DNA from 4 places in the Streptomyces sp. NPDC006743 genome. Region 3 is predicted to be linked to each of the others. Evidence: riboswitches for the same ligand, from Rfam matches in the RefSeq annotation. Region 3 holds a riboswitch; each other region holds the start of a gene.
The links. A riboswitch is a leader RNA that binds a small molecule or an ion and turns the genes downstream of it on or off. The one in region 3 is predicted to bind thiamine pyrophosphate.
Positions count from the first base shown of each region.

Region 1: it holds a riboswitch for thiamine pyrophosphate, as region 3 does, so the genes downstream of both, ABZ719_RS09825 (cytosine permease) here and ABZ719_RS24995 (thiamine ABC transporter substrate-binding protein) in region 3, are expected to answer to the same signal.
Region 2: it holds a riboswitch for thiamine pyrophosphate, as region 3 does, so the genes downstream of both, thiC (phosphomethylpyrimidine synthase ThiC) here and ABZ719_RS24995 (thiamine ABC transporter substrate-binding protein) in region 3, are expected to answer to the same signal.
Region 4: it holds a riboswitch for thiamine pyrophosphate, as region 3 does, so the genes downstream of both, thiO (glycine oxidase ThiO) here and ABZ719_RS24995 (thiamine ABC transporter substrate-binding protein) in region 3, are expected to answer to the same signal.

Region 1 is NZ_JBEYJA010000008.1:125,772-132,898, reverse strand. Features, by position in the region: gene ABZ719_RS09840 (DUF979 domain-containing protein) at 1-485, shown strand, start outside; gene pcp (pyroglutamyl-peptidase I) at 566-1,216, shown strand; gene ABZ719_RS09830 (DUF2891 domain-containing protein) at 1,216-2,235, shown strand; TPP riboswitch at 2,263-2,356, shown strand; gene ABZ719_RS09825 (cytosine permease) at 2,346-3,749, shown strand; gene ABZ719_RS09820 (hypothetical protein) at 4,197-4,319, shown strand; gene ABZ719_RS09815 (universal stress protein) at 4,484-4,924, opposite strand; gene ABZ719_RS09810 (S8 family serine peptidase) at 5,335-7,127, shown strand, end outside.
Region 2 is NZ_JBEYJA010000039.1:45,091-52,217, forward strand. Features, by position in the region: gene ABZ719_RS26845 (hypothetical protein) at 61-924, shown strand; gene thiC (phosphomethylpyrimidine synthase ThiC) at 1,169-2,974, opposite strand; TPP riboswitch at 2,967-3,144, opposite strand; gene ABZ719_RS26855 (YibE/F family protein) at 3,216-4,721, shown strand; gene ABZ719_RS26860 (SsgA family sporulation/cell division regulator) at 4,804-5,241, opposite strand; gene ABZ719_RS26865 (helix-turn-helix domain-containing protein) at 5,341-6,075, opposite strand; gene ABZ719_RS26870 (DUF5326 family protein) at 6,438-6,650, opposite strand; gene ABZ719_RS26875 (cupin domain-containing protein) at 6,838-7,127, opposite strand, start outside.
Region 3 is NZ_JBEYJA010000034.1:60,764-67,890, forward strand. Features, by position in the region: gene ABZ719_RS24990 (iron ABC transporter permease) at 1-1,278, opposite strand, end outside; gene ABZ719_RS24995 (thiamine ABC transporter substrate-binding protein) at 1,338-2,408, opposite strand; TPP riboswitch at 2,492-2,597, opposite strand; gene rlmN (23S rRNA (adenine(2503)-C(2))-methyltransferase RlmN) at 2,788-3,894, opposite strand; gene ABZ719_RS25005 (hypothetical protein) at 4,571-5,131, shown strand; gene ABZ719_RS25010 (cytidine deaminase) at 5,398-5,841, opposite strand; gene ABZ719_RS25015 (hypothetical protein) at 6,192-6,368, opposite strand; gene ABZ719_RS25020 (phosphatidate cytidylyltransferase) at 6,457-7,127, opposite strand, start outside.
Region 4 is NZ_JBEYJA010000002.1:224,811-231,937, reverse strand. Features, by position in the region: gene thiE (thiamine phosphate synthase) at 1-660, opposite strand; gene ABZ719_RS02525 (Rv2175c family DNA-binding protein) at 832-1,197, opposite strand; gene ABZ719_RS02520 (FAD-dependent oxidoreductase) at 1,276-2,505, opposite strand; gene ABZ719_RS02515 (hypothetical protein) at 2,681-3,022, opposite strand; TPP riboswitch at 3,075-3,186, shown strand; gene thiO (glycine oxidase ThiO) at 3,184-4,350, shown strand; gene thiS (sulfur carrier protein ThiS) at 4,347-4,559, shown strand; gene ABZ719_RS02500 (thiazole synthase) at 4,563-5,357, shown strand; gene pknB (Stk1 family PASTA domain-containing Ser/Thr kinase) at 5,569-7,127, shown strand, end outside.

The DNA of each region.
Region 1 (7,127 bases), on a different contig from region 3:
TGCCGCTGCACTCCGGCCGCTCCATGCTGGAAGCGATGGGCTCCGCGCTGCTGCTGCCCCAGCTCCTCGCCGTCCTCGGGTCGATCTTCGCGCTGGCCGGGGTCGGCACCCAGGTCGGCAAGATCGTCGACGACGTGCTGCCGGACAACTCGAAGTACCTCGCGGTGATCGCGTACTGCGTCGGCATGTTCCTGTTCACGGTGATCATGGGCAACGCGTTCGCCGCCTTCCCCGTGATGACCGCGGCGATCGGCTGGCCCGTCCTGATCGAGCAGATGCACGGCAACGAGGCCGCCGTCCTCGCCATCGGCATGCTGGCGGGTTTCGCCGGCACGCTGTGCACGCCGATGGCCGCCAACTTCAACATCGTCCCGGCCACCCTGCTCGAACTGAAGGACCAGTACGGGCCGATCAAGGCGCAGATCCCGACGGCACTGCCGCTCCTGGTCTGCTGCACCGTGATCATGGCGGTCTTCGCCTTCTGAGCCGCCCGGCCGGCACCGCGCGCCGACCCCCGCGCCTGCCCGGCCCGTCCCCCGTCGTCCCCCCCCGTGAAGGAAGTCCCATGACCCGTGTGCTCGTCACCGGCTTCGCCCCCTTCGGCGGCGAGACAGTGAACCCCTCCTGGCAGGCGGCCTCCCTCCTGGCCGCCGAGCCGCCCGCCGGGCTCACGGTCACCGCCGCCGAACTCCCCTGCGTCTTCGCCACCTCCCTCGGCGCGCTGCGGGACGCCGTCCGCTCCTGCGCCCCCGACCTGGTCCTGTGCCTGGGCCAGGCGGGCGGCCGTCCCGGTGTCACCGTCGAACGTGTCGGCATCAACCTCGACGACGCCCGCATCCCCGACAACGACGGCGCGCAGCCGGTGGACGAACCGGTCGTGCCCGGCGGCCCCGCCGCCTACTTCTCCTCGCTGCCCGTCAAGGCCTGCGTCGCCGCCGTGCGCGCGGCCGGGGTCCCGGCCGCCGTGTCCCACACCGCCGGGACCTTCGTCTGCAACCACGTCGCCTACGGCCTCGGCCACCTGATCGCCACCGAGTTCCCGCACGTCCGCGGGGGTTTCGTGCACGTGCCCTGGGCGCCCGAGCAGGTCACCGACGGCACCGCCCCGGCCCTGGAGCCCGCCACCGTCGCCCGCGGACTGCGCGCCCTGCTGGTCGCCGCCGCCACCACCCCCGCGGGCCAGGACCTGAAGACCACCGAGGGGGCCACCCACTGATGCCGCTCGCCTCCTACGCGGTGCCCTTCGCCCGGCTCGCCCTCGCCAACATCACCCGCGAATACCCCAACTTCCCCGCCCACCTGGTCACCTCGGCCGGACAGGACGTGCGGCCGAGCACCCTGCACCCGGCCTTCTACGGTGCCTACGACTGGCACTCCTCGGTCCACATGCACTGGCTGCTCGTGCGCATGCTGCGCCGCCACGGGGCGACACCCGCGCTCGCCGGGACGGCGCCGTTCACCGAGGTGCTCGACCGGCACCTCACCCCGGACGCCCTCGCCGTCGAAGCCGCCTACCTCCTGGAGCGGCCCTCCTTCGAGCGGCCCTACGGCTGGGCGTGGCTGGTCGCGCTCGCCGCCGAGTGCCGGGCGTACGGGGGCGCCGCCGGCGCACGCTGGAGCGAGGCGCTGGCACCGGCCGTCGCCGCCGTCGACCGGCTGCTGGCCGACTGGCTGCCGAAGGCCACCTATCCGGTGCGCCACGGCAACCACCCCAACAGCGCCTTCGCGCTCGGTCTCCTCCTGGACGCCGGGGAACTGTCCGCCACGACCACCGAGGCCGTGCGCGAACGCCTGCTGGCCTGGTTCGCCGACGACCACGACGCCCCCGCGCACTGGGAGCCCTCGGGCCAGGACTTCCTGTCGCCCGCGCTGAGCGAGGCCGACGCGATGCGCCGGGTGCTCGACGCGGAGCGGTTCGCGCGGTGGCTCGACCGCTTCCTGCCCGCGCTGCGCTCCGGCGCCCCCTGCCCGCTCCTGGACGTGCCCGTCGTCTCCGACCACGCCGATCCGCAGATCGGTCACCTGCTGGGCCTCGCCCTGAGCAGGGCCGCCGCGCTGCGGTCGATCGCCGGGGCGCTGCCGGCCGGCCCGGTCCGCGGCCGTCTGGCCGAGGCGGCCGAGGCGCACCTCGCCGCGGGCCTGCCCGCCGTGGAACGCGGCGACTTCACCACCGACCACTGGCTGGCCACCTTCGCCGTGCTGGCGCTCGACGTGCCGGACCCGGGCGAGGCCTGACGGCGGGCCGGGCTATCCTGGCGGCCGTACCTGGACACGGGGTGCCCCCGCGGGGGCTGAGATCACACCCGTCGAACCTGAACCAGTTAGGACTGGCGGAGGGATGTCACATGTCATGGCCGCATGCCCGCACCGAGCCGGCCGTCGCCGGCCCGCGGCACGTCTTCGACGGACGGATGCCGACGGCCCCCGGTGATCTGCGGATGGAGGCACGCGGCATCACGCCGGTGCCCGAGGACAGCCGCTACGGCGGCCCGGGGCGGCTGTTCACCGTCTGGTTCGCCCCCAACCTGACCATGACCGGCGTGTTCACCGGCACCGTCGGCATCGCGCTCGGACTGGACGCCGGCACCGCCCTCGCCGCCGTGGTGCTCGGCACCCTGCTCGGCGCGGTGCCCACCGCCTACCTGGGCACCTGGGGAAGCCGCACCGGCGCGGCGCAGATGCCGCTGGCCCGCCTGGCCTTCGGCGGGGCCGTCACCGTGCCGGCCGCGCTGCAGTGGCTGTCGTCCATCGCCTGGGACGCGCTGATCGGCCTGTTCGGCGGGGAGGCGCTGGCCCAGTTGTGCGGCTGGCCGTTCTGGGCCGGAGTCCTGGTGATGATGGCCGGCCAGGGCGCCCTGGGCGTGCTCGGCTACGAGGCGATCCACCGGCTGCAGACCGTGATGACGTTCGCACTCGCCGCCGCCTTCACCGTCCTCGCGGTCAAGCTCCTGAGCCACGCCCACCCGGCGGCCACGGCCGGCACCGCGCACGGCGCCGACAGGGCCGGCGCGTTCGTCCTGACCTGCACGGTCGCACTGAGTCTGGCCCTGTCCTGGGCTCCGTACGCCAGTGACTTCAGCCGTTACCTGCCCCGCTCGGCGTCCCGGCCGGGCATGTTCTGGTGCACCCTGCTCGGCATCGGCCTGTCCTTCGTGGCGGTGCAGGCGCTCGGCCTGTGGGGCGCCGCCGAGTTCACCGACCAGACCGCCCACGGCGTCGACACCCTGCTCGGCGGGGGCCCGCTCGGCGCCTTCGGACTCCTCTCGATCGCGCTCGCGGCCCTGTGCAGCAACGCCATGAACGACTACAGCGGGTCGCTGGCCCTGCAGACCATGGGCGTACGCCTGCCCCGGCCGCTCGCCGCCGCCCTCGCCGCCCTGCTCGGCTTCCCGCTGGTGCTGTGGATGCACGCGGCCGACACCACCGCCCGCTTCCAGAACGTCCTGCTGTTCGTCGGGTACTGGATCCCCGCGTTCGTCGCGATCGTCATCGTGGACTGGGCGGCCCGGGCCCGGGCCCGCGGCGGCCGCCCGGTCGAGCTGTCGCACGAGACGGCCCGCCCGCAGTCCTGGTGGCCGGCGCTCACCGCGTTCGCCGTCGCCTTCGCCGTGTCCGTGCCGTTCATGAACACGGGCCTGTACACCGGCCCGGCCGCCCGGTCCCTGCACGGCGCCGATCTCGCCTACCCGGTGGGATTCGTGGCGGCCCTGCTCGTCTACGCGCCGCTGCGCGCACGGCGTCTGCGCTGAGAGCCGCGAACAAAGGGCAAAAGGGGAGTCCGATCGGCTCGCGGCGTCCGGTGCGTGCGAGCGCCAGGCGCCGGAAGGTCCTTGTGGCGGAGCTTCAGGGCCTTCCGGCAACGCCGCGAGCGTGCGTGCCGGGCGTCGAGCCGGGCGCCCCTTCTGTGCGCAGCTCTCAGGCACGCGCGACGCGCTCGGGGCGGCGCGCCGGAGGCGGGAACGGCGCTACCACCCCCGGGAGCGCCGCGCCACTCGAAGGCGCGGGAGGGCGGGCACCATGGCCCCGACACCCGGGGCGCGGCAAGGGCGCGGCTGCCGCACCGGTCACGGCCTCAGCAGTCACACCGGCAACGAAGTGCGCTTTAGCCCATTCGGCCCCACACTGAGAAGTGCCTCGCCGCGTGCGGCTCGCGGGGCCGGGTGAAGAGTCCGCCGGTGCTCCCCTCGGGAGGCTCCATGGTTCTGGTAGCGCTGTGCACTCCGATCGCGATGATGCTCCTCCTGCTGGGGATGGACGCCTTCGAGGAACTCCTGTCCCGCTGGTCGACCGACCCCGACGAGGAGCAGCCGGAGCCCTGACACCGGCCGGGCCGTCCGGGAGCGGCCGAAGCCCGGGCAGGGGAACGACGGGACGGCGGAACAGCGCTCCGTGAGTCGTCCGGAGCGCTGTTCCGTCATGTGCGGGACCGCGCCGGAACCGCCCTTGGGGGGCAGCTCTCCAGGGCCGCGGTGCCCTGTCCGGGTCAGTTCCGCCCGGTCGCGGTGCCGTCCTCGGGGGCCAGGAGGACGGCGATGCGGCTGGCGTGCGCGACGGCGTCGCTGACCCGCGGGCTGATGAACGCCTCCAGGGCGCTGCGGTGGTGGTGGCCGAGGACCAGGAGGTCGGCCCCGAACTCCTCGGCGGCGGCGGAGATGGCGGTGGCGATCTGCGTGGTCAGACCGCCCGCGACGGCGCCCTCGGCGTCGACGCCCGAGTCCCGCAGCGCGGTGACGGCCTCGTCGACGACGGTCTTGGCCTCCGCGTCGTTCTCCAGGGGGACGACGGCGGCGAGCGTGGCCGCGGTGGGGGCGACGTGCAGCACCCGGACCTTGGCACCGGTCAGCCGGGCCACGTCACCGGCCAGCCGCACCGTGGCGTGGCGGGCGGGGCTCGGATCGACGGCGACGAGAACGCGGTGGAACATGGGCTGACTTCCTTGTCTGTACGTGTTTCTGAGTGCTCTTCGGGTGCTGCGGAAGCGTCTTCGGGTGTGGCCGCAGGTGTGCTTCCGGGTGGGACCGTCCCGACCGCACCGGGACCGGTGCGGTCGGGACACGTCGTGAACAACACGACGGCAGGGATCTGTTCCGCGAGGCCGGCCTCTCTCGTCCCCGCGCCTGCCCGCGCGCCGCCGCCCGTCCCGGTGGCGGGAAACGGCCACAGCGCAAAACCGCCTCGTCCGGCCCTCTCCCACCAGCGGTCCGTCTGCCAGGGTGGTGCCCACCGCAGCACCAACCACCTTCCGCGATCCGGCTGTTCACGCATGCCCGCACGGGCGGATCGCGCAGACGTGACACCGGTACGCACGTGCCGGCGCACAGATTCGGGAGAGCGATGCGCTCGATATCGCGAACAGTCCTGGGGGTCACGACGGCCACGGTCCTGGCCGTCACCGCGGCCGTGCCCTCGATGGCCGCACCGCCCCGGGACACCACCGCACACGAGAGACCCGTCCTCGGCACCGCCGCGGCCGCGGCGCAGACCGCGCGCGGCACGGTCGTCACGCTCGTCACCGGCGACCGGGTCCTGGTCACCGAGGATCCCTCCGGACACAGTTCCGCGGTCGCACTGCCCGCCGAGGACGGCAGCACCCCGCTGCTGCAGACCCGGCAGGTGGGCGAGGACCTCTACGTCTACCCGGAGAGCGCCACCGCCGCCCTCGCCGCCGACCGCGTGGACCAGGAACTGTTCAACGTGAGCGGACTGGTGCGGCAGGGCTACGACGACGCGCACTCCGGCGTGCTGCCGCTCATCGCCGTCTACGACAAGGCCGCCGGCGTGACCCGCGAGGCCCCCGCCACACCGCGCGGGGCCCGGCGCGGACTCGTCCTGGACTCCATCGACGGCGTCGCCCTCAAGGCCGGCAAGAAGGACGCCACCGCCTTCTGGGCGGACGTCTTCGCACCGCGCTCACGGGCGGCCCGGGGCCTGAAGAAGCTGTGGCTGGACAGCAAGGTGCAGGCCGCCCTGGACACGTCGACGCGGCAGGTGCGCGCACCGCAGGCCTGGGCCGCCGGGTACGACGGCAAGGGCACCAAGGTCGCCGTGCTCGACACCGGCGTCGACGCCGGACACCCCGACCTCCAGGGCCGTATCAGCGCCACGGAGAACTTCACCGACTCGCCCGACACGGACGACCGGCAGGGACACGGCACCCACACCGCCTCCACCGTCGGCGGGACGGGCGCGGCCAGCGGCGGCAAGCAGCGCGGTGTCGCCCCGGGCACCGACCTGCTGATCGGCAAGGTCCTCGACGACTCCGGCTCCGGCGACACGTCGTGGATCATCGCGGGCATGGAATGGGCCGTCGCCCGGCATGCCGACGTGGTCTCCATGAGCCTGGGCAACCCGGCCCGCACCGACTGCTCCGACCCGATGGCCACCGCCACCGAGGAACTGGCCCGCAGCAACAGGAACACGCTGTTCGTCATCGCGGCCGGCAACACCGGCCCGTCCCTCGATTCGGTCTCCTCGCCCGGCTGCGCGCCGAGTGTGCTGACCGTCGGCGCCGTCGACGGGAACGACGCGACCGCGTCGTTCTCCAGCCGCGGCCCGGCCTGCGGCTCGCACACCCTCAAGCCGGAGATCGCCGCGCCCGGCGTCGGCATCCTCGCCGCCTCCGCCGGCGGCCGCGGCCTGTACGCGTACCGGGAGATGAGCGGCACCTCCATGGCGACCCCGCATGTCGCCGGTGCCGCCGCCGTGGTCCGCCAGCGCCACCCCGACTGGAGCGCGCAACAGGTCAAGGCCGCGCTGGTGTCCTCCGCGGACAGCACCGTCCCGGGGGACGTGCGCGAGACCGGCGGCGGCCGGGTCGACGTGAAGGCCGCGGTCGACGAGACGGTGCTCGGTGCGCCCGCCGTGCAAGGCGGCAGCTTCGACTGGCCGCAGACGGAGGCGGACCGCACCACCGTCGAGGTGCCCTACACCAACACCACCGACCGGCCGGTCACGCTCCGCCTCGGCGTGGAGCACGTCACCGGCAACGACGGCAGCGCCGTCCGCTCGGCCGTCGCCCGGCTGGGCAGCGGGTCCGTCACCGTGCCGGCGGGCGCGACCGTCGAGGTGCCGCTCCGGCTGGACCCGGCGGCCCCGCTGAAGGCGGGCCAGTACGGCGACGTCACCGG
Region 2 (7,127 bases), on a different contig from region 3:
TCCGTTTCTGCCCGACGGCTCGCCGTCATGCGAGCCCCAAGCCCTACGGAGCATCGGGGGATGCACATGAACAGCGTTCCGCAGCACCTGCTGAGCGAGGACCGCCAGGCGTACGAGCGGATCCTCGATGAGGCGCTGCGCTCCGCCCCGGACCGCCTGGACCCGACCGCCGTCGGACAGCGGCTCACCACCGGACAACTGCGCACCATGGCCCTCAACGCCACCGCCCTGATCACCGCCGCAGCGGCGACCGAGTACCAGCACTACGTGAAGGTCCGTGAGGAACTGCGCCGGCCGGCGCCCTCCGTCGCGACGTCCGTCCGCGAGAGGGGCACCGCAGAAACCGGCGGGACCACGGCCGGGCTGGCGGCCGCCGTCGGAGACGCCGTCGAGACCAGCGGTGCCGGCGCCGCCGCCGTGGTCGCGGTCCTCGCCCCCGTCCTCGCGGGAATCGCCGCCGCCCTCTTCCTCCTCGTCGGATACGCCCTGAAGATGCTCGACCCGGTGCCGGCGTTCGCCCAGAGCCTGGTCACCGTGGGCTGGGTCTTCGGCGCCGTGACCGCGGCCGCCATCCTCGCGGCCGGGGTGGCTCTGCTGCTCACCGCGCTGCGCAACCGCCCCTCCGCGGGCTCCGCGCCGTACGGGGAGGCCGACGAGGAACTCGCCCGCGCACGCGACGCCTGGCACGACGCGCTGCTCGAACGCGGCATCCTGCCCTTCCTCCGCGACGCCCTCGCGGCCGCCGGAACCGCCACCGCGCAGCGGACGGACCCGTCGGCGCCGGGCGGCCGCATGCCGCAGCTCGGCTACGGCCGCCCGGGCTTCAGCAGCCCGGGCGACCAGGTCACGGGCTCCCGCCCGAGCTTCTCCAGCCCCGACTTCAGCAGCCCGGACTTCGGAGGACCGGAACACCGACCGGAGTGACCACCCCGGCCGGTACGGGCCCACGGGCTCCCCACCGGACGCACACGGCGGCACGTCCGGCACGGGTTGCCCTCCCGCGCCGCGAGCGGTCAGCGGCTCCGCACACCCGCGACGCGAGCGGCAAGGCCCCACACATCCGAGCCACGACCCGCCGGCCTCCCCACGCACCACCCGGAGACCGGGCCGCCGGGCGGGAGGCAGATGCCCGGAAACCCGCCCGACCCCCGCCCGGCAGCCGACACTTCTACTCCGCGAGCGGCAGGTACACCCGGTTGCCCGCCGCGGCGAACTCCTTGGACTTCTGGGCCATGCCCTCCTCGATCTCGGTCCGGCTGGTGCCGTGCTCCCGGCGGATGTCCTGCGAGATCTTCATCGAGCAGAACTTCGGGCCGCACATCGAGCAGAAGTGGGCCGTCTTCGCGGGCTCCGCCGGCAGGGTCTCGTCGTGGAACTCCCGTGCCGTGTCCGGGTCGAGGGCCAGGTTGAACTGGTCCTCCCACCGGAACTCGAAACGGGCGTCGGAGAGGGCGTCGTCCCACTCCTGGGCACCCGGGTGTCCCTTGGCGAGGTCGGCCGCGTGCGCGGCGATCTTGTAGGTGATGACGCCGGTCTTGACGTCGTCCCGGTTCGGCAGGCCCAGGTGCTCCTTGGGCGTGACGTAGCAGAGCATCGCCGTGCCCCACCAGGCGATCATGGCGGCGCCGATCCCGGAGGTGATGTGGTCGTACGCCGGAGCGACGTCCGTCGTCAGCGGTCCGAGCGTATAGAACGGAGCTTCATCGCAGATCTCCTGCTGAAGGTCGATGTTCTCCTTGATCTTGTGCATCGGGACGTGCCCCGGGCCCTCGATCATGGTCTGTACGTTGAAACGCTTGGCGATCGTGTTGAGTTCCCCGAGCGTCCGCAACTCCGCGAACTGCGCCTCGTCGTTGGCGTCCGCGATCGAGCCCGGCCTGAGTCCGTCGCCGAGGGAGTACGTGACGTCGTAGGCGGCCAGGATCTCGCAGAGTTCCTCGAAGTGCTCGTAGAGGAACGACTCCTTGTGGTGCGCGAGGCACCAGGCCGCCATGATCGAACCACCGCGGGAGACGATGCCGGTCTTGCGGTTCGCGGTCAGCGGCACGTACGCCAGGCGTACGCCGGCGTGGACCGTCATGTAGTCCACGCCCTGCTCTGCCTGCTCCACGACGGTGTCCTTGTAGATCTCCCAGGTCAGCTCCTCGGCCCTGCCGTCGACCTTCTCCAGGGCCTGGTAGAGCGGCACCGTGCCGATGGGGACGGGGGAGTTGCGCAGCACCCATTCACGGGTGGTGTGGATGTTGCGGCCGGTGGAGAGGTCCATGACGGTGTCGGCACCCCAGCGGGTCGCCCACGTCATCTTCTCGACCTCCTCCTCGATCGAGGAGGTCACCGCGGAGTTGCCGATGTTCGCGTTGACCTTCACCAGGAAGCGCTTGCCGATGATCATCGGCTCGGTCTCCGGGTGGTTGACGTTGGCCGGGAGCACCGCGCGGCCCGCCGCGATCTCCTCACGGACGACCTCGGGAGAGACGTTCTCCCGGATCGCCACGTACTCCATCTCCGGTGTGATCTCCCCACGGCGCGCATAGGCGAGCTGCGTCACGGCCTGGCCGTCCCGGCCCCGCCGCGGCTGGCGCGGCCGGCCCGGGAACACCGCGTCGAGGTTGCGCAGCCCCCCGCGCGGCGAGGTGTGCTTGACCCCGTCGTCCTCGGGGCGGACCGGACGGCCCGCGTACTCCTCGGTGTCGCCGCGGGCGACGATCCAGTTCTCCCGCAGCGGAGCCAGACCGCGGCGGACATCGGTGTCGACGAGCGGATCGGTGTACGGGCCCGACGTGTCGTACAACGTGACCGACTGCCCGTTGGTGAGGTGCACCTGACGGACCGGCACCCGCAGGTCGGGGCGTGAGCCCTCGACATACGCCTTGTGCCAGCCGATGGACTTCCCGGTCTCCTCACGGGAAGCGGTCTGCTCCCCGTCGCTGGACAACTGCTCGGAGGCAGGCGTGCGTACGTCCTTGTTGGTCATGAGACCTACTCCCTACGCCGGCATTACCCGGTAACAGGTTCGGCGGTCGACGCAGCGGCTTCCGTCCGGCGGCGTTTCCCGCGGAACGTCGCTCGTTCCACGTGAAACATCGCGAAGACGGAGGTCAGCGCCCTCTCAGCCCGGTGCTCCGAGCTCCCGCGTGTGCAAAGGTGCCTCCACGCTAGCGTCATCCATGGCGCGGTGAACAGTGGGCCCCGGCCGTTCTTGCGATGATCTGGCGGTGACCACGACGCAGCAGTTCCCCCCTCCACCCCCCGAGCCGCGGCGCGGATCCGGCACCCGGCACGGGCGAGAACACGGGCAGGAACACGAGCGCGGACAGGGGCACGAGCACGGCCACGAGAACGGACAGGCCGAGGGAACCCTGCGCACGGACGACCACAGGACCGGCCGCCCGGACAGTCCGGGAGGCGACCACGCACACGGCCACGCCCACAGTCACAGCCATGGTCCTGCCGCCCCGGTCTCGCAGCACCTCCGCAAGGTCATCGCCGCGGTCCTGATCCCCTTCGCCGCCGCGGTGGCGGTCGGGCTCGCCGTGCTCTGGCCGGGCGGGAGCCCCGCCCACGAGCGCACCGGCGTGGGCTTCGACCGGCAGACGCAGCAGGCCACGGTCACCTCGGTGGTGTCGGTGAGCTGCAAGGCGGTGAACGCCTCCGGTGACACGCCGGCCGGTGACACCTCCACCGCCGAGGGCCCTTCGGCCCCGGCGCAGTCGGCCGGCACCTGCAAGAAGGCCACGATCCGCGTCGACACCGGCAAGGACAAGGGGCGCACCTTCACCGAGATCGTGCAGCCGGACCAGTCACGGCAGTTGCACCAGGGGGAGAAGGTCGTCGCCGCCTACGAGCCCGCCGCCCCGCGGGACCTGCAGTACTCGGTCACGGACGTGAGCCGGGGTTTCCCCATGGCGCTGCTGGCCGGAATCTTCGCACTCGCCGTCGTGGTCGTCGGGCGGATGCGGGGCGTCATGGCGCTGGTCGCACTGGCCATCAGCTTCCTGGTGCTGGACCTCTTCATCCTGCCCGCGATCCTGCAAGGGTCGAATCCGCTGCTGGTGGCGGTGGTCGGATCGAGCGCGATCATGCTGATCGCGCTCTACCTGTGCCACGGTCTGTCGGCCCGGACCTCGGTGGCCGTGCTCGGCACACTGATCTCCCTGGTGCTGATCGGCATCCTGGGTTCGCTGTTCATCGGCTGGGCCGCGCTCACCGGCAACACGGACGACAACACGGGCCTGATCCATGGCCTGTATCCGTCGATCGACATGAGCGGCCTGCTGCTGGCCGGCGTGATCATCGGCTCGCTCGGTGTCCTGGACGATGTGACGGTGACGCAGACGTCGGCGGTGTGGGAGCTGCACGAGGCCAACCCGGCGATGGGCTGGCGGGGGCTGTACCGTGCCGGTATCCGCATCGGGCGCGATCACATCGCGTCCGTGGTCAACACCCTGGTGCTGGCCTACGCGGGTGCGGCCCTGCCGCTGCTGCTGCTCTTCTCGATCGCGCGGAGCAGCGTGGGGACCGTGGCGACCAGCGAACTCGTCGCCGAGGAGATCGTCCGCACGCTCGTGGGATCGATCGGCCTGGTCGCGTCCGTACCGGTCACCACCGCCCTGGCGGCTCTGGTCGTCTCGGCCGACCGCCCGGGTGCGGCGCCTCCCAGGGCCGCGGCCGGTCTGCCCGCGCCGGCCCGCGGCGGCAGGGGCCGACGGCGCAAGCGGTGAACTGTTCCCGAGAGCGGTGAGCTGTCCTCGAAGCGTGCGGTGAAGCGTTACTCCACCGCACGCCGCCGGTTGAAGAAACGCTTCAGCCCGCGCTCTGTTCTTCCGCCAGGATGCGGTCCAGCGCCTCGTCGAGGTGCGTGTCGAAGTCCGCCAGAGCGCCTTCCTGTCCCAACGGCACCAGTTTGTCCGTGCGGTCGAGGAACGCCACGAGAGGCGCCGTGGAGGAGCGGAACAGCGCGCGGTCACCGCCGACCTGAAGGCGGATCAGCACCTCGGCGAGCGAGTCGGAGTCGGCGGGCGAGACCCGCACATCACCGTCCCCGCACGGCCGGCCCACGCCGTCGACCAGCAGTTCGCGTCCGAACGCCCAGGTGACCGGGGCGTCTCCGGGCAGATGGAAGGTCAGCCGTACGGCATAGGGATCACAGGCCTCGTACCGCAGTTCCACCGGAATGCGGAAAGAGAGCTCCTCGGACACGAGAAAGCTCATCATGACCTCTGCCTGTACGGACTCGCGCATCACTACCCCGTCATCTGCCGTCGACTGGCCGGGAATGATCCCCATCAACACTGGTGGCATCTTGCTGAACGTATATGGCAGATCACAAGGAGTGAGTTTTCAGATACTGATAGCGAGCGCCAGGGAGCCGACACGCCGTCCCACCTCGCTCTGCAGCTGCCGAGCCGCGGGCAGCAGCCGGTCGGCCTGGTGCGCGGGGAGCGAGAGGGCCATCGTCGCGGCCACGGCGCCCACGGTGATCGGGATGGCCGCGCAGACCGTCCCCAGCGCGTACTCCTGCCGCTCCGTGACGGGCTGCATCCGCCCCGTCCGCTCCAGGCGTCGCAGCAGGGTGTGGTCGTCACGGACCGTGTACGGGGTGAGGGACTGGACCGGATAGCGCGACAGGTGGTCGCGGCGCGCGCTCTCGTCCAGCTGCGCCAGCAGGCACTGGCCGATGGCGTGGGCGTGGCCGGTCTCCCGGAAGTCGGCCCACTCCTGGACCGCCGGAGTGCCCGGGGTGTCGGAGACGCACACGACCTCGATCTCACCGTCCCGGTACATCGCGTAGTAGACCGGAACACCGATCAGATCACGCCATTGTGCGAGCGAGTCGACGACCGTGCTGCGACGTTTCTGCGCCGCTCCGCGGCTGCTCAGACGTTCGGCCGCCTCACCGAGGAAGAACAGTCCTCTGTCCCGGTACAGATAGCCCTCGTGCACCAGCGTCCGCAGCAGGTGGTAGGCGGTGGGGAGGGCGAGGCCGGTCTCGCGTGCGAGTTGCTTGGCGGGGGCGCCGTGCTCGTGTCCCGCGACGGTCTCCAGCAGACGCATCGCGCGCTGCACGGATCCGATGAGGGTCTGGGCCGCCGGTGCGGGCGGTTGCTCCGGGACGCCGACGCGCGGGCGCTGGAGCGCGGGTGCGGAACGCGGCTGCGCCGGGAGCCCCGTGGAACCGGACGGCACCCGGGGAGCCGGAGGCGCGTGCGGTTCGGCGGGTGCGGTGTCAACCGTGGCCAAGGGTCACTCCCGTAGCGCGAGGGGGCAGCCCGTGCGGGGAGACACGGGTGGGGGAACGCTGCCCGCGGGGGCCGGCCCCCGCGTCGATTCCCGGACCCTATCGGCCTGTCACCGCTCCAGGACGGCCTGTCCGGAAAACTTCCCTCCCGCGAGGGAACCGGTGCGGCCCGTCAGGGTTCACCGGCGCCCCGGGAGACTCACCAGTCGCCGCGCGACGAAGAGCTCGACATGAACTTCCGCACGATGTAGATCAGCCCGCCGATCAGCGCGACGAAGATCAGCAGCTTGAACAGCAGACCGATCACGAAGCCGACGACCGTCGCTATCAGGCTGCCGAAGACGACCAGGGCGATGACCGGTACCGCGATCCACTTCACCCACCACGGCAGACCCGTGAAGACCTCTCGCATTGCCCTCGTCCTTACCTCTTCGCCGGCCCTGCGCCGGATTCCCGAACGGCCCGCGAACCGCGGTGCCGGACCTGTCGGACCTGTCGTACGTCCTGCTTCGATGCTAGGGCCGGCGGGGGCCTGAGCGGGGCTTTCGCATCCCTTGTCCGTCCCTGACCCTTCCCCTAGGGAACCCTGAGACGGCGCCTCACGCTTCCGGCGGAGAGAACACCACGAGGACCCGCAGGTCCTCGCTGATGTGGTGGAACTTGTGGGCGACTCCGGCCGGCACGTAGACGACGCTGCCGCGCGCCACCTCGGTCGTCTCCAGCCCGACCGTGATGGAGGCGCGCCCGCTCACGACGAAGTAGACCTCGTCCTGGCGGTGCGGGTTCTGCGGGTCCTTCGCCCCCGCGTCCAGTGCGTACAGCCCCACCGACATGTTCCGTTCCCGCAGGAACTGCAGGTACGCACCGTCGTTGGCGGCCCGCTCCGCCT
Region 3 (7,127 bases):
GTCCACCGCGCGCAGCACGGGCAGCATGGTCCGTACGACGAAGGGCACGCCGACCAGGGCCTGCGCGAGGGGCACCAGGAACCAGGACTGTCTGAGGTCCAGCGGCGGCTTGTCCAGGGCGATCAGGAATCCGAAGCCGACGGTCACCGCCGACACCCCGAGCGGCAGCATCAGCAGCGCGTCGAAGCCGCGCACGATCCGGCCGGCGTCGCGGCGGGTGAGCGCGGCGGCGGCCAGCGAGCCGATGACGACGGCGACGGCGGTCGCGGCGGCCGCGTAGGACAGGGAGGCGCCGACGGCGTGGATCGGCGCGACCAGGAAGGTGCCGCCGTCGGGGTCGGTCAGCGCACGGTAGTAGCCGAACCCGGGCGCGGTGAGCGAGCGCCGCACCAGCACGGCCAGCGGCAGCAGCAGGAGCACGGCGATGACGGCGACGACCGCGGCCAGCAGGGTCCACTGCCCGGCGCCGCGCGGACGGCGGGCGGTGCGGGAGGCGTCCACCAGTTTCAGCGCGCTCTCCCGGCGCCGTACCGTCCAGGCGTGCACGGCGAGGATCGCGCCCACCGCGAGGAACTGCACGAGGGTGAGGACCGCGGCCGTGGTGAGGTCGAACATCTGCGAGGTCTGCCGGTAGATCTCCACTTCGAGGGTGGAGAAGCCGGGGCCGCCGAGGATCTGCACCACGCCGAAGGAGGTGAAGGTGAAGAGGAAGACCATGAGCGCGGCGGCGGCCACCGCGGGGGCCAGGGCCGGCAGTGTGACCTTGCGCCAGGCGGTCAGCGGGGAGGCGCCGAGCATCCGCGCGGCCTCCTCCTGCCGCGGGTCGAGCTGGGCCCACAGACCGCCCACGGTCCGTACGACGACGGCGTAGTTGAAGAAGACGTGCGCGAGGAGGATCGCCCACACGGTGGTGTCCAGCCGCACCCCCCACAGCTCGTCGAGCAGTCCCCCGCGCCCGAGGAGGGCGAGGAAGGCGGTGCCCACGACGACGGTGGGCAGCACGAACGGCACGGTGACCACCGCCCGCAGGAGGTGGCGGCCGGGGAAGTCGTAGCGGGCGAGGACGTAGGCGCCGGGCAGCGCGATCAGCAGGGTGAGCGCGGTGGAGGCGAGCGCCTGCCAGGTGGTGAACCACAGGACGTGCCGGATGTCGGACCGGCCCAGCACCTGCGTGAACTGCCCCCACTGCCAGGAGCCGCCGGCGTGCAGGCCGCGCCGCACGATCGCGGTCACCGGGTAGGCGAAGAACAGCGCGAAGAACGCGACGGGCACGGCCATCAGGCCGAGCCGCGCCGCGTTCCCCGCACGCCGGCGCCGGACACGTGCCGTGTCAGGCCCTACTTCACTACGAGCGAGGACCACGTCTTGACCCACTGGTCACGGTTGGCGGCGATCTTGCCGGGGGCCATGGTCTGCGGGTCCTTGGCCTGCGGACCGTACTTCGCGAACACCGCCGGTACCGCGGCCGTCTCGCGCACCGGGTAGACGAACATGTTCAGCGGCATGTCCTCCTGGAACTTCTCGCTGATCAGGAAGTCGAGGAACGCCTTGCCGCCCTTGGTGTTCCGCGCGTTGCTGAGCAGGCCGGCGTACTCGACCTGGCGGAAGCAGGTGCCGTCCACGACGCCGGTCGGCGCGGTCTTCGGCTTCGGGTCGGCGTAGACGACCTCGGCGGGCGGCGAGGAGGCGTAGGAGACGACGAGCGGTCGGTCGCCCTTGGCCTTCTTCCCGCCGGCGGAACCGGAGAACTCCTGGTTGTAGGCCTGCTCCCAGCCGTCGACGACCTTGACGCCGTTGTCCTTGAGCTTCTTCCAGTACGCCTGCCAGCCCGCGTCCCCGTACCTGGCGGCGGTGCCGAGCAGGAAACCGAGGCCGGGCGAGGAGGTCGCCGCGTCCTCGGTGACGAGGAGGTTCTTGTACTGCGGCTTCAGCAGGTCGTCGAAGGAGGCCGGCGGCGCCAGCTTGCGGTCGGCGAAGTACTTCTTGTCGTAGTTGACGCAGATGTCGCCGGTGTCGACGGGCGTGACGCGGTGCCGGGCCTGGTCGACCCGGTACCGGCTGACGACCGTGCCGGAGTCCTTCGGCTCGTACGACTGGAAGAGGCCGTTGTCGAGCGCGCGGGACAGCAGCGTGTTGTCGACGCCGAAGAAGACGTCGCCCTGCGGGTTGTCCTTGGTGAGGATGGCCTTGTTGACGGCCTGTCCGGCGTCGCCGTCCTTGAGGATCCGCACCTTGTACCCGGAGCGCTTCTCGAAGTCCGCGATGACGCTCCTGGACGCGGCCCACGAGTCGTGGCTGACCACGGTGACGGTCTTGGTGTCCGCCGCCTTGTCACCGGACGACCCGCACGCGGACAGCGTGACCAGGCCGAGTCCGACGGCCGCGGCGACGAACGTCTTGTGGTGCACTGGATTTTCCTCCTGGATGGTGGCCAGGAAGAGACGCGGCCCCGCCCGGGTTCCGCGCGGGACGCCCGGGCAGGGCGCAACAGCTCGAGTGATGACCGAACTTCCTACCCAGAATGACCTGGGCGAGGTTCAGAGGGTCTGCGGCCGGTGCCGCACTCTCAGCGCTGTGGCGCTCCCCTGTCGGAATATGAAGATGTCGGAACGTGAAGCGGTGTGCGGGTTCAGCGTACCGTCCGCCCGTCGCCGGCCACCGGCCGGTCGCCGGCGACGGGCCGCGGCTGCCTCACGGTGGCCCCGTCCGCCCGGCGCGACCACCTCTCGGCGGCCCTGTCCGCCCTGCCCGGGTGTCTCTCTCCGGACGGCCGGCCGTCCGGCGCGGCTACCGCTCGGTGGCGGCGAGCTGGCCGCAGGCGCCGTCGATCTCCTGGCCACGGGTGTCCCGGATGGTGACGGGCACACCGTGCGCCGCGATCGCCTCGACGAACGCCTTCTCGTCCTCGGGCCGCGAGGCGGTCCACTTGGAGCCCGGCGTCGGGTTGAGCGGGATGAGGTTGACGTGCACCGGCTTGCCCTTGAGCAGGCGGCCGAGCCGGTCGCCGCGCCACGCCTGGTCGTTGATGTCTCGGATCAGCGCGTACTCGATGGACAGCCGGCGCCCGGAGCGGGCGGTGTACTCGAACCCGGCGTCCAGCACCTCCCGCACCTTCCACCGTGTGTTGACGGGCACGAGGGTGTCGCGCAGTTCGTCGTCGGGGGCGTGCAGGGAGATGGCGAGACGGCACTTGAAGCCCTCGTCGGCGAACCGGTGGATCGCCGGGACCAGGCCCACCGTGGAGACGGTGATCCCGCGCTGGGACAGACCGAGCCCGTCCGGCTCGGGGGCGGTCAGCGCACGGATGGCGCCGACCACGCGGTTGTAGTTGGCCAGCGGCTCGCCCATGCCCATGAACACGATGTTGGACAGCCGGGCCGGGCCGCCCGGCACCTCGCCGTCACGCAGGGCCCGCATGCCGTCGACGATCTGGTGCACGATCTCGGCGGTCGACAGGTTCCGGTCGAGTCCGGCCTGTCCGGTGGCGCAGAACGGGCAGTTCATCCCGCATCCGGCCTGGGAGCTGATGCACATGGTGACCCGGTCCGGGTAGCGCATCAGCACGGACTCGACGAGCGTCCCGTCGAACAGCCGCCACAGCGTCTTGCGGGTGGTGCCCTCGTCGGTCGCCAGATGCCGGACGACCGTCATCAGCTCCGGGAGCAGCGCCTCACGCAGTCTGGCGCGCGAGCCGGCCGGAATGTCCGTCCACTGCTCGGGGTCGTGCGCGTACCGCGCGAAGTAGTGCTGCGAGAGCTGCTTGGCGCGGAACGGCTTCTCGCCGATCGCGGCGACGGCCTCCTTGCGCTCGGCGGGCGAGAGATCGGCAAGGTGCCGCGGCGGCTTCTTGGCTCCGCGCGGGGCGACGAAAGTGAGTTCTCCGGGCTTGGGCATGGTGGTACCAGTGTCGCAGATCCACATGGGTGACCTGCGGCTGTCGGCTGCTACGACTGTCGGTAGTGGTCGTCGTCCGTCGCTGTTGAGCGGCCTCGGACGGCCCAGGGACGGCCCAGGGGCAGCGCGGGATGACGCGTTGACCTGGCTGTGGGCGCTGGGGTGTGATCACACCATGGGCCCTGGCAACAGCGAGACGGATGCAGCATAGGTCGGGTGGGGTGCCCAAAATGAACAAGGAAGCGCTTTGACCTGGGTCGTGCACTGCTACCAGGCGGATCCTGTTACAGGGGCGTGAGACTCGGCTTCGAGACTTTAGGGGTCGGGGTCATGAAGCTGTCCTTGACGCTGGTGACCGTCCTGGGCGGTCCATCGCCGCTGGCGGCCGTTATCCGGGGTTCTGTCTCTCTTCGCCGTGACTACCGGCGCTTGGTGGATGACCTCACCGCTATTGACGCGATCATCCAGGCACCAGAGGGCACCCACGCCGATCGCTCGGCGGCGATGCGTGCCGTACGGGAGCCTGAGTACAACGCGGGGCGGTCGATCATGTTGGCTCGGGCTGCTGAAACGATCGCCCCACTGCCTGGCTGGCCGGTCCGCCGAGGTTCAGCTTCAGCCGCCGCTGTTCACCCCTGTTGGTGTCAGCCGCTGGTGTCGGACATCAACGCCGCACTTGACGACTCTCCTCTTCGGCAATAAGCGGCTGAATCCGAAGGCGCGTTCGGACGAGAACAGCGCCGTGATCACCGCGATCGTGCTTCTCCTTCCAGTCGCGGTGCCGAAGGATCGCAGTGATCCTGTCAGTGGAGCGTGGCTGGCGTCGCAGCGGCGTCGCGTGTCGGCGACCGTGTCGTACAGGAAGGTGACGGCCATGGCAGCGATACCGAGCGAGACACGGCGGGGCCATGGAGGGCCAGGCAGCAGCGAAGGACTTGGCGGCGCGTCCCTCTTCGCCGGCGCTGTGATGATGCTCAGCGGGCCCCTCAGCATCCTCATGGGGGCGTCTGGCATCGCACGGGACCACTTGTTCGCCCCTTCCCAGTACGCCTACCGGTTCGACCTCACCGCTTGGGGCTGGATTCACATCGTGGTCGGACTGGCACTCGTCATTGCCGGCATGGGAGTCGTGACGAACCAGAGCTGGGGCCGCGGGGCTGGCGCAACGGTGGCAGCGATCAGCCTGATCACCCAGTTCATGTTCATTCCCTACTACCCGCTGTGGGCATCCCCGTGATGACACTTGACCTCTTCATCATCTTTGCCCTGACAAGGTTCCACGTCGGAACCAACGGCGGCCGGTGAAACACCTCAGTCCACCACTCACAGCGGGCGTGGTTCAGGGCATCCAGGTGGAGCGCGCCACTCTACGAACGACCTGGACGCCCTGGGCCGCGTCTGCTCGGCTCTGCGCCGCGGCTGCCCTCGGCGGCGGTCACCGGCTGCCGTGACGGCGGCGGCCCCGCGGCGCCGACCGCCGGCCGGGAGGGATGCCGCCGCCGGTCACTCGGAGTGCTGTGCCGGGGAAGGCCACTTTCCCTCGGCGAACTGCACGCCCCAGTAGTAGGGGTTCACCTCGGCGAGGGTGCGCGCCTCCCAGCCGGTCGGGTCGTCTGCCCGCGGGACGGCGACTTCGACGGACGGCCCCCAGAGTGCGAGACGTTCCTGGCAGACGCCGCAGGGCGGCAGGATCAGGACTCTGCCGCGCTCCGGGTCACGGCAGACGCAGACGGAGGCGGTGACGGTCCGGTCCTGGGTGTAGGCCTGGATGAACGCCCCGGTCTCCTGGCACAGCGCGACCGACCCGTTCATGTTGTCGAGGCCGACGCTGGTCAGGATGCCGCCGTCGGCGAGCCGCACGGCGGCGGCCCCGCCGGGTTCCCCGGCGGGCCAGCGCCGGTCCATGAGTTCCACTGCCGCGTCCACGAGCGTCTGGTCGAGTTTCATGCGCCGGAGTCTGTCACGAGCGGTGATTTCGTCCCGGGCGAGCCCGACGGCCCGGATCCGCTGCGAGCCTGACGGCCCGGACGCGGGCGATCCTGACAGGCGGACTCACTCCGGCTGACGGCCTGGACGCGGACGGTCCTGACGGGCCGGACCGGCTCCGGTCCGACGACCCGGACGCGGGCCGTCCTGACGGCCTGACACGGGCCGTCCTGACGGCCGGACTCGCGTCGGCCTGACGGCGCGGCCTCGCGCACGCCCTGACGGCCCGAAGAGGGCCCGGTGACTCGGCGCGGGCCCTCTGTCCGCGCCGAACGCGCGGGCAGGCGCGCTGGAGGCAGGCGGATCCGTGGTCAGGAGAAGATGGCGACGATGCCGAAGACCCATGTGGCGTAGGCCTTCGTCCGGTGCCGGCCGCCGCAGTAGCGGCGCGGTCTGCGGCGCCCGCCCTGGTCGATGAGTGCCTCGCACCACCGGCACGGCAGATCGCCGTGGTAGGTGCCGTCCTTCTCGAGTCGTCCCCGCCCCATGGGAGGGAACTCCAACGGCCGGGCCCCTGGCAGTGGGACCCGGCCGCCGGAAAGATCCTCCCGGGCCTCGCGGGCCCGGCCGCGCCGGTCAGGAGGAGCCGACGAACAGGACCATCAGGAGCCAGACCACGGGGGCGGTCGGCAGCAGGGAGTCCAGGCGGTCCATGATGCCGCCGTGACCGGGAAGCAGGGTCCCCATGTCCTTGATGCCCAGGTCCCGCTTGATCATGGACTCGCCGAGGTCGCCGAGGGTGGCGCTGGCGGCCACCGCGAGGCCGAGGAACAGGCCCTGCCACCAGGCTCCGTCGTCGATCAGGAACTGCATGCACAGGGCGCCGGCCGCCATGGCGAAGGCGACCGCGCCCACCAGGCCCTCGCGGGTCTTGCCGGGGCTGATGCGCGGGGCCAGCTTGTGCCGGCCGAAGCGCCAGCCGACGGCGTAGGCGCCGGTGTCGCTGACCACGGTGAGGATGAGGAAGGTCAGGACGCGGTACGGCCCGTCGGACGCGGTGAGCAGCATCGCCACGAACGTGGCCAGGAACGGCACGTAGAACGCGGCGAAGACGCCCGCCGTGACGTCCTTGAGGTAGCCCTCCGGCGGCTGGGTCATCCGCCAGACCAGGACGGCGAGCGCCGTCAGCGCCATGGCCACCCAGGCGCCCTCGGCGTCCCGGACGTATCCGGCGACCACCATCGCGGCGCCGCCGACCGCGAGCGGCACCAGGGGCGCCTTGATGTCCTTGCGCTCCTGCAGCCGGG
Region 4 (7,127 bases), on a different contig from region 3:
TCAGGCCTGCCGCAGCCGCTTCGCGAACTCGGCCGCCGCCGCGCCCGGGTCGTCGGCCTCGGTGATCGCCCGCACCACGACGACGCGCCGGGCGCCCGCCTCCAGCACCTGGTCGAGGTTGCCGAGGTCGATGCCGCCGATGGCGAACCAGGGGCGGTCGGTACCGAGGGAGGCGGTGGAACGGACCAGGTCGAGGCCGGGCGCGTGGCGGCCGGGCTTGGTCGGGGTGGGCCAGCAGGGGCCCGTGCAGAAGTAGTCCACGCCGTCCTGTGCGGCGGCCGCGGCGGCCTCGGACCCGGCGTGCGTGGAGCGGCCGATCAGGACGTCGTCGCCGAGGATGGCGCGCGCCGCGGGGACCGGCAGGTCGCCCTGGCCGAGGTGCAGCACGTCGGCGCGGGCGGCGTGCGCGACGTCCGCGCGGTCGTTGACCGCGAGCAGCCGGCCGTGGCGGGCGCAGGCGTCGGCGAACACCGCGAGGTGTTCCAGTTCCTCCCCGGCCTCCATGCCCTTGTCGCGCAGCTGCACGATGTCGACGCCGCCCGCGAGCACGGCGTCGAGGAACTCGGGAAGGTCGCCGCGGTCCCTGCGGGCGTCCGTGCACAGGTACAGGCGCGCGTCGGCCAGGCGGGCGCGGGCGGCGGCTGCGGCGGTGTCGGACATGCGTGGTCCCCCCGTGGTGGGTTGCGGTGGTGTCGATGGCGTACGGGCCGCGGCTCCGTGGCCCGGGCGGGGGCCCGGGGCACGGCGGCGGTACCCGTACGCCGGACGAACGGTTCGGTCCGGGCGGCGGGCGGCCCTGCCGGCGGGCCGCCCTGTCGGTGGCGCCCGGCGTCAGACGGCGAGCGCCTGGGCGCGGCGCTTCACCTCCGTGCCGCGATTCTCGCTCAGGGCCTGCGCGGGGGTGCCGGGCAGGGTCGGGTCGGGGGTGAAGAGCCACTCGATCATCTCTTCGACCGTGAAGCCGTCGTCCCGCAGGAGCGTCAGGGTCCCGGACAGGCCCTTGACGACCTTGTCCCCGTCGATGAAGGCGGCGGGGACGTGCAGCGCGCGGTTCTCACCGCGGCGTACGGCGATGAGCTGGCCCTCCTTGACCAGCTGCCGCACACGCGTCACGTCGACGCCGAGCATCTCGGCGATGTCGGGCAGGGTCAGCCAGGCGGGGACGAGCGCATCGGTCTTCGCGTCAATCTCGGTCACGGGACCAAGCGTGCCATCTGCCACCGACACTCGGAAGCCGACCCCGTCCACCTGGGCGGAGACCGTCCGGCGAGCGGGCTACGCGGTGGCCGTCTTCAGCGGCCTCGACGGGTCCGCCAGCAGCCCCGCGTCCATCACCGCACCGGCCTCGATCAGCCGTCGGCCCTGGGCGAGATCCCGCGGGCGGCCGACCGCCAACAGGGCGACCAGCCGGGTGTCGCGCAGCCAGCACACCGTCCAGGCCGGGCCGGAGGGCTCGCCGCGCCAGACGGTGGCGTCGGCCGCGGTGTGGTGGCCGGCGTACTGCACGAAGCGGCCGAACTGCTCGGACCAGAAGTACGGCACCGGGTCGTAGACGGCCGGGGTCAGGCCGATCACGTTGGCGGCGACCGTGCGCGGGCCCTGGAGCGCGTTGTCCCAGTGGTGGACCAGCAGGCGTTCGCCGTACCGGCCCGACGGGAAGGAGGCGCAGTCGCCGACCGCGTACACGTCCTGCACGCTGGTGCGCAGGTGGTCGTCGGCGAGCACCTCTCCGCGCTCGCCCAGCTCGACGCCGGAGCCCGCCAGCCAGGCGGTCGCGGGGCGGGCGCCGATGCCGACGACGACGGCGCCCGCGGGCAGCCGTGAGCCGTCGTCGAGCACGACCGCGCCGGGCTCGACGCGTGCCACGCGCGCGCGGGTGCGCAGCACGGTGCCGCTGTCGGCGTACCAGGCGGTCATCGGGGCGGCCACCTCGGCGGGCAGCACACCGGCCAGCGGCCGGTCGGCGGCCTCCACGACCGTCACCGCGCAGCCCGCCTCGCGCGCGGCCGTGGCGAACTCGGCGCCGATCCAGCCGGCGCCGACCACGACGACGTCGTGCTGCTCGGCGAGGACCGGCCGCAGCCGTCCGGCGTCGTCCAGGGTGCGCAGCAGGTGCACGCCGGGGACGTCCTCCGCGCCGGGCAGCCGCACCGGCTCGGCGCCGGTGGCGAGGACGAGGACGTCGTAGGGGACGGGTCCTTCGGAGGTGTCGAGCACATGTGCTTCGGAGCGGACGGCCAGGGCCTCGCAGCCGAGCCGCAGCTCCAGGCCGAGCGCCTCGAAGTCGACGTCGAAGGCGGACCCCTCGGCCTTGCCGAGCAGGACGGCCTTGGACAGCGGTGGCCGGTCGTAGGGCTGGTGGGGTTCGGCGCCGATCAGTGTGATCGTGCCGGTGAAGCCCTGCTCGCGCAGCGCGACCGCGGTCTGCACACCGGCCATGCCCGCGCCGGCGACGACCACCCGCCGCGGCTGGGCGGTGCCCTGTTCCTGCGTCTGCTCGCTCACCTGATCACCATAGTCAGCTGACGTTCAGTCAGTCAGGGGGCGTGCGGAGTGACGTGCTCCACAACGCCCGCCGCGTCCCTGTCCCGCCGGCCGAGGCCGTGCCACGCCCGCCGGTTCCCTGTCCCGCCGGCCGAGGTCACGCCGCCCCCGCCGGGCCGCGCCGCGCCCGCCGCCGTCAGTCGCCCACCTGTTCCACCACGCTCGTGCCGCTCCCCGCCTGCGACTCCCACTCCCAGCTCTCCTCCAACCGCACCCGCCCGTCGGGCAGTTCCACCACCGTGGAGACGCAGTGCCCCGAGGAGGTCGTGCCGTCGTGCTTGAGCTGGACGTACCGGAAGTCGAGCCGGTCGCCCTCCCTGGTGCCCACCAGGTGACCGCGGACGACGTCGCCGCCCGCGTACTCGGCCCAGATCTCCCCGCCCCGTTCGTGGTACGTGAAGCGGGTCCGGGTGCCCACCTGACCGGGGGCCTGATCGGCGACGGGGGCGAGGACGAGACCGTCCAGCGAGGGCGGCATACGGGAGGCTCCCTTACAAAAGCGCTGCTCCAAGGACTAGGGTGGCCACCGTACAAGCACTCGCGGGAGCCCGGACGCACCGGGCTGAGAGGGAGGCTGGCGGCCTCCGACCGTACGAACCTGATCCGGGTCATGCCGGCGAAGGGAGGGGCTGGACGCCCATGTCGTTGCCACGTACGTCCGACGTCCTCGTCATCGGGGGCGGGATCATCGGGCTCGTGACCGCCTGGCGCGCCGCCCGGCGCGGACTGTCCGCGGCCGTGGTGGACCCCGAGCCGGGCGGCGGTGCCGCGCAGGTGGCGGCCGGGATGCTGGCCGCCGTCACGGAACTGCACTACGGCGAGGAGACCCTGCTCGGCCTGAACCTGGCCTCGGCCCGCCGCTACCCGGATTTCGCGGCCGAGCTGACCGAGGTGACCGGCCACGACCTCGGCTACCGCAGGTGCGGCACGCTGGCCGTCGCGCTGGACGCCGACGACCGCGCCCACCTGCGGGAACTGCACGCCCTGCAACACCGCTCGGGGCTGGAGTCGGAGTGGCTGTCGGGGCGCGAGTGCCGGCGCCTGGAGCCGATGCTCGCGCCGGGCGTGCGCGGCGGGCTCCGGGTGGACGGCGACCACCAGATCGACCCGCGGCGGCTGGCCGCCGCCCTGGTCGTGGCCTGCGAGCGCACGGGCGTGGTCTTCCACCGCGCCTGGGCCGAGCGGCTCACCGTCGAACGGGAGCGGGCCACGGGCTGCGTGCTGCGCGAGGGCACCGCGCTCGGCGCCGGGCAGGTGGTACTGGCCGCCGGCAGCCTCAGCGGACGCCTCGCCGGGGTCCCGGACGACCTGCTGCCGCCGGTGCGGCCGGTGAAGGGGCAGGTGCTCCGGCTGACCGTGCCCCAGCGGTACGCGCCGTTCCTGAGCCGCACGGTGCGGGCCGTGGTGCGCGGCGGCCACCTCTACCTGGTGCCGCGGCTCAGCGGCGAGCTGGTCGTCGGGGCCACCAGCGAGGAGCTGGGCTGGGACACCACGGTGACGGCGGGCGGCGTCTACGAGCTGCTGCGCGACGCGCACGAGCTGGTGCCCGGCATCACCGAGCTGCCGCTGACCGAGACCCGCGCCGGGCTGCGCCCCGGCTCCCCCGACAACGCGCCGCTGCTCGGCCCGACCGGCCTGGACGGGCTGCTGGTGGCCACCGGGCACTACCGCAACGGGGTGCTGCTCACCCCGGTCACCGGTGACGTCATGGCGCACGTCCTGGCCACCGGCGAGCTGCCGGACGAGGCCCGCCCCTTCAGCCCTCGGCGTTTCCACGCCGCCACCCTCACGGAGCAGTCCGCATGAGCACCCCCGTCCGCATCTCCGTCAACGGCGTGCCGCGCGAGTTCTCGCCCGGCACGGCCCTCGACGCCGTCGTACGGACCCTGACCGCGGCGCCCTCCGGGGTGGCCGCCGCCCTCAACGAGACCGTCGTGCCGCGCGACCGGTGGCCCTCCACCGCCCTGGCCGAGGGCGACCGCGTCGAGATCCTCACCGCCGTCCAAGGAGGCTGACCCATGGCCGACGACCCCTTCGTCCTCGGTGGTACGTCCTTCACGTCCCGGCTGATCATGGGCACCGGCGGTGCGCCCAGCCTGGACGTCCTCGAACGCTCCCTGGTGGCCTCCGGCACGGAGCTGACCACGGTCGCGATGCGCCGGGTGGACCCCTCCGTGCACGGCTCCGTGCTGTCCGTGCTGGAGAGGCTCGGCATCCGGGTGCTGCCCAACACCGCGGGCTGCTTCACGGCGGGCGAGGCGGTGCTCACGGCCCGTCTCGCCCGGGAGGCGCTCGGCACCGACCTGGTCAAACTGGAGGTCATCGCCGACGAGCGCACCCTGCTGCCGGACCCGATCGAGCTGCTGGACGCGGCGGAGACCCTGGTCGACGACGGCTTCACGGTGCTGCCGTACACGAACGACGACCCGGTGCTCGCCCGGAAGCTGGAGGACGTCGGCTGCGCCGCGGTCATGCCGCTGGGCTCGCCCATCGGCTCCGGGCTCGGCATCCGCAACCCGCACAACTTCCAGCTGATCGTGGAGCACGCGCGCGTGCCGGTGATCCTGGACGCGGGCGCCGGCACGGCCTCGGACGTGGCGCTGGCCATGGAGCTGGGGTGCGCGGGCGTGATGCTCGCCTCGGCGGTGACGCGGGCGCAGGAGCCGGCGGTCATGGCCGAGGCGATGCGGCACGCGGTGACGGCCGGCCGCCTGGCCCGGCTGGCGGGCCGCATCCCGCGGCGCCACTTCGCCGAGGCCTCGTCCCCGGTGGAGGGCCTGGCCGACCTGGACCCGGAACGCCCGGCCTTCTGAGCCGGCCGGCCGGGCACCCCCGGTCTTCCGCGGTCCCTCGCACAGGGAGGGGCCCCGGTCGCCGCCCGAGGGCGCGCCTCGCCCGCGCGCCCGGCGCACGCTCCCGGCTCGCCGCCCGCGCGCGTGGGAAGCGTCACAGGTCGGTCGCAGTCGAGGCGCGGAGCGCCGCTCGGCGGCTCGGGTGTCCGTGGCGGCTCGTAGACTCCCCTGCGTGGATACGACCCTTCAGGACCCTCTCGTCGGGCAGGTGCTCGACGGCCGGTATCGCGTCGACGCGCGGATCGCCGTCGGCGGGATGGCCACGGTCTACCGGGGCCTGGACACCCGCCTGGACCGGGTGCTCGCCCTCAAGGTGATGCACCCGGCGCTCGCGGCCGACGGGTCGTTCGTGGAGCGGTTCATCCGGGAGGCCAAGTCGGTGGCCCGCCTGGACCACCCGAACGTGGTGCAGGTCTTCGACCAGGGCACCGACGGGTCGTACGTCTACCTGGCCATGGAGTACATCGCCGGCTGCACCCTGCGGGACGTGCTGCGCGAGCGCGGGGCGCTGCAGCCGCGGGCCGCGCTGGACATCCTGGAGCCGGTGCTCGCGGCGCTCGGCGCGGCGCACCGCGCCGGGTTCGTGCACCGCGACATGAAGCCGGAGAACGTCCTGATAGGGGACGACGGGCGGGTCAAGGTCGCCGACTTCGGTCTGGTCCGGGCCGTGGACTCGGTCACCAGCACCACCGGCGCCGTCCTCGGCACCGTCTCCTACCTCGCCCCCGAGCAGATCGAGCAAGGCACCGCCGGCCCCCGGGTCGACGTGTACGCGTGCGGTGTGGTGCTGTACGAGATGCTGACCGGCGCCAAGCCCCACCAGGGCGACAGTCCCGCCCAGGTGCTGTACCAGCACCTGCACCAGGACGTGCCGCCCCCGTCCGCCGCGGTGCCCGGGCTGCCCGTCGAGCTGGACGATCTGGTCGCGGCGGCCACCGCGCGCACCCCGGACGTGCGGCCGCACGACGCGGTGGCGCTGCTCGCCCGGACCCGCGAGGCCCGGGCGGCCCTCAGCGCGCAGCAGCTGGACGCCCTGCCGCCGCAGGCCCGCACCGCGGAGCACGACAACGCGCAGGACCGCACGAGCGTGATCCCGCGCGCGCTGACGATGCCGCGCCCGCTGCCCGTCGACGAGGACGACGAGGGCGCCGCTGCGGGCGCCGCGCTGCACCGCACCAGCCGCCTGGAGGCGCCCGCGGCCCCCGCGCCCCGGCGCCCGGCCCGGCGGCCCCGGCGGCTGGTGCTGACAATCGTCGCGGCCGTCCTGCTCGTCCTCGCCCTGGGCGGGGGCGTCTGGTACATCAACTCCGGCCAGTTCACCAAGGTCCCGCCGCTGCTGGCGAAGACCGAGGAGCAGGCCCGTGAGCGGCTCCGGGACACCGGTCTCGACGTCAAGGACGTCAAGCACGCCTACAGCGACACCGTCAAGCGCGGCACGGTCATCAGTACGGACCCCGCGGCGGGCGCCCGGATCCGCAGCCACGACTCGGTGACCCTCACCGTCTCCGACGGCCCGGAGACCGTGAAGGTGCCGGACCTGAAGGGCCGCCCGCTGGAGGAGGCCCAGGAGCGGCTGAGGAAGGCCGGGCTGGAGCCGGGCATGGTGAGCCGCGCCTTCAGCGAGGACGTCGCGGCGGGCTCGGTGATCAGCACGGACCCGGGGACGGGCACCGCGCGTCACGCGGGCTCGGCGATCGCGCTCGTCGTCAGCAGGGGCCGCCCGGTGGACGT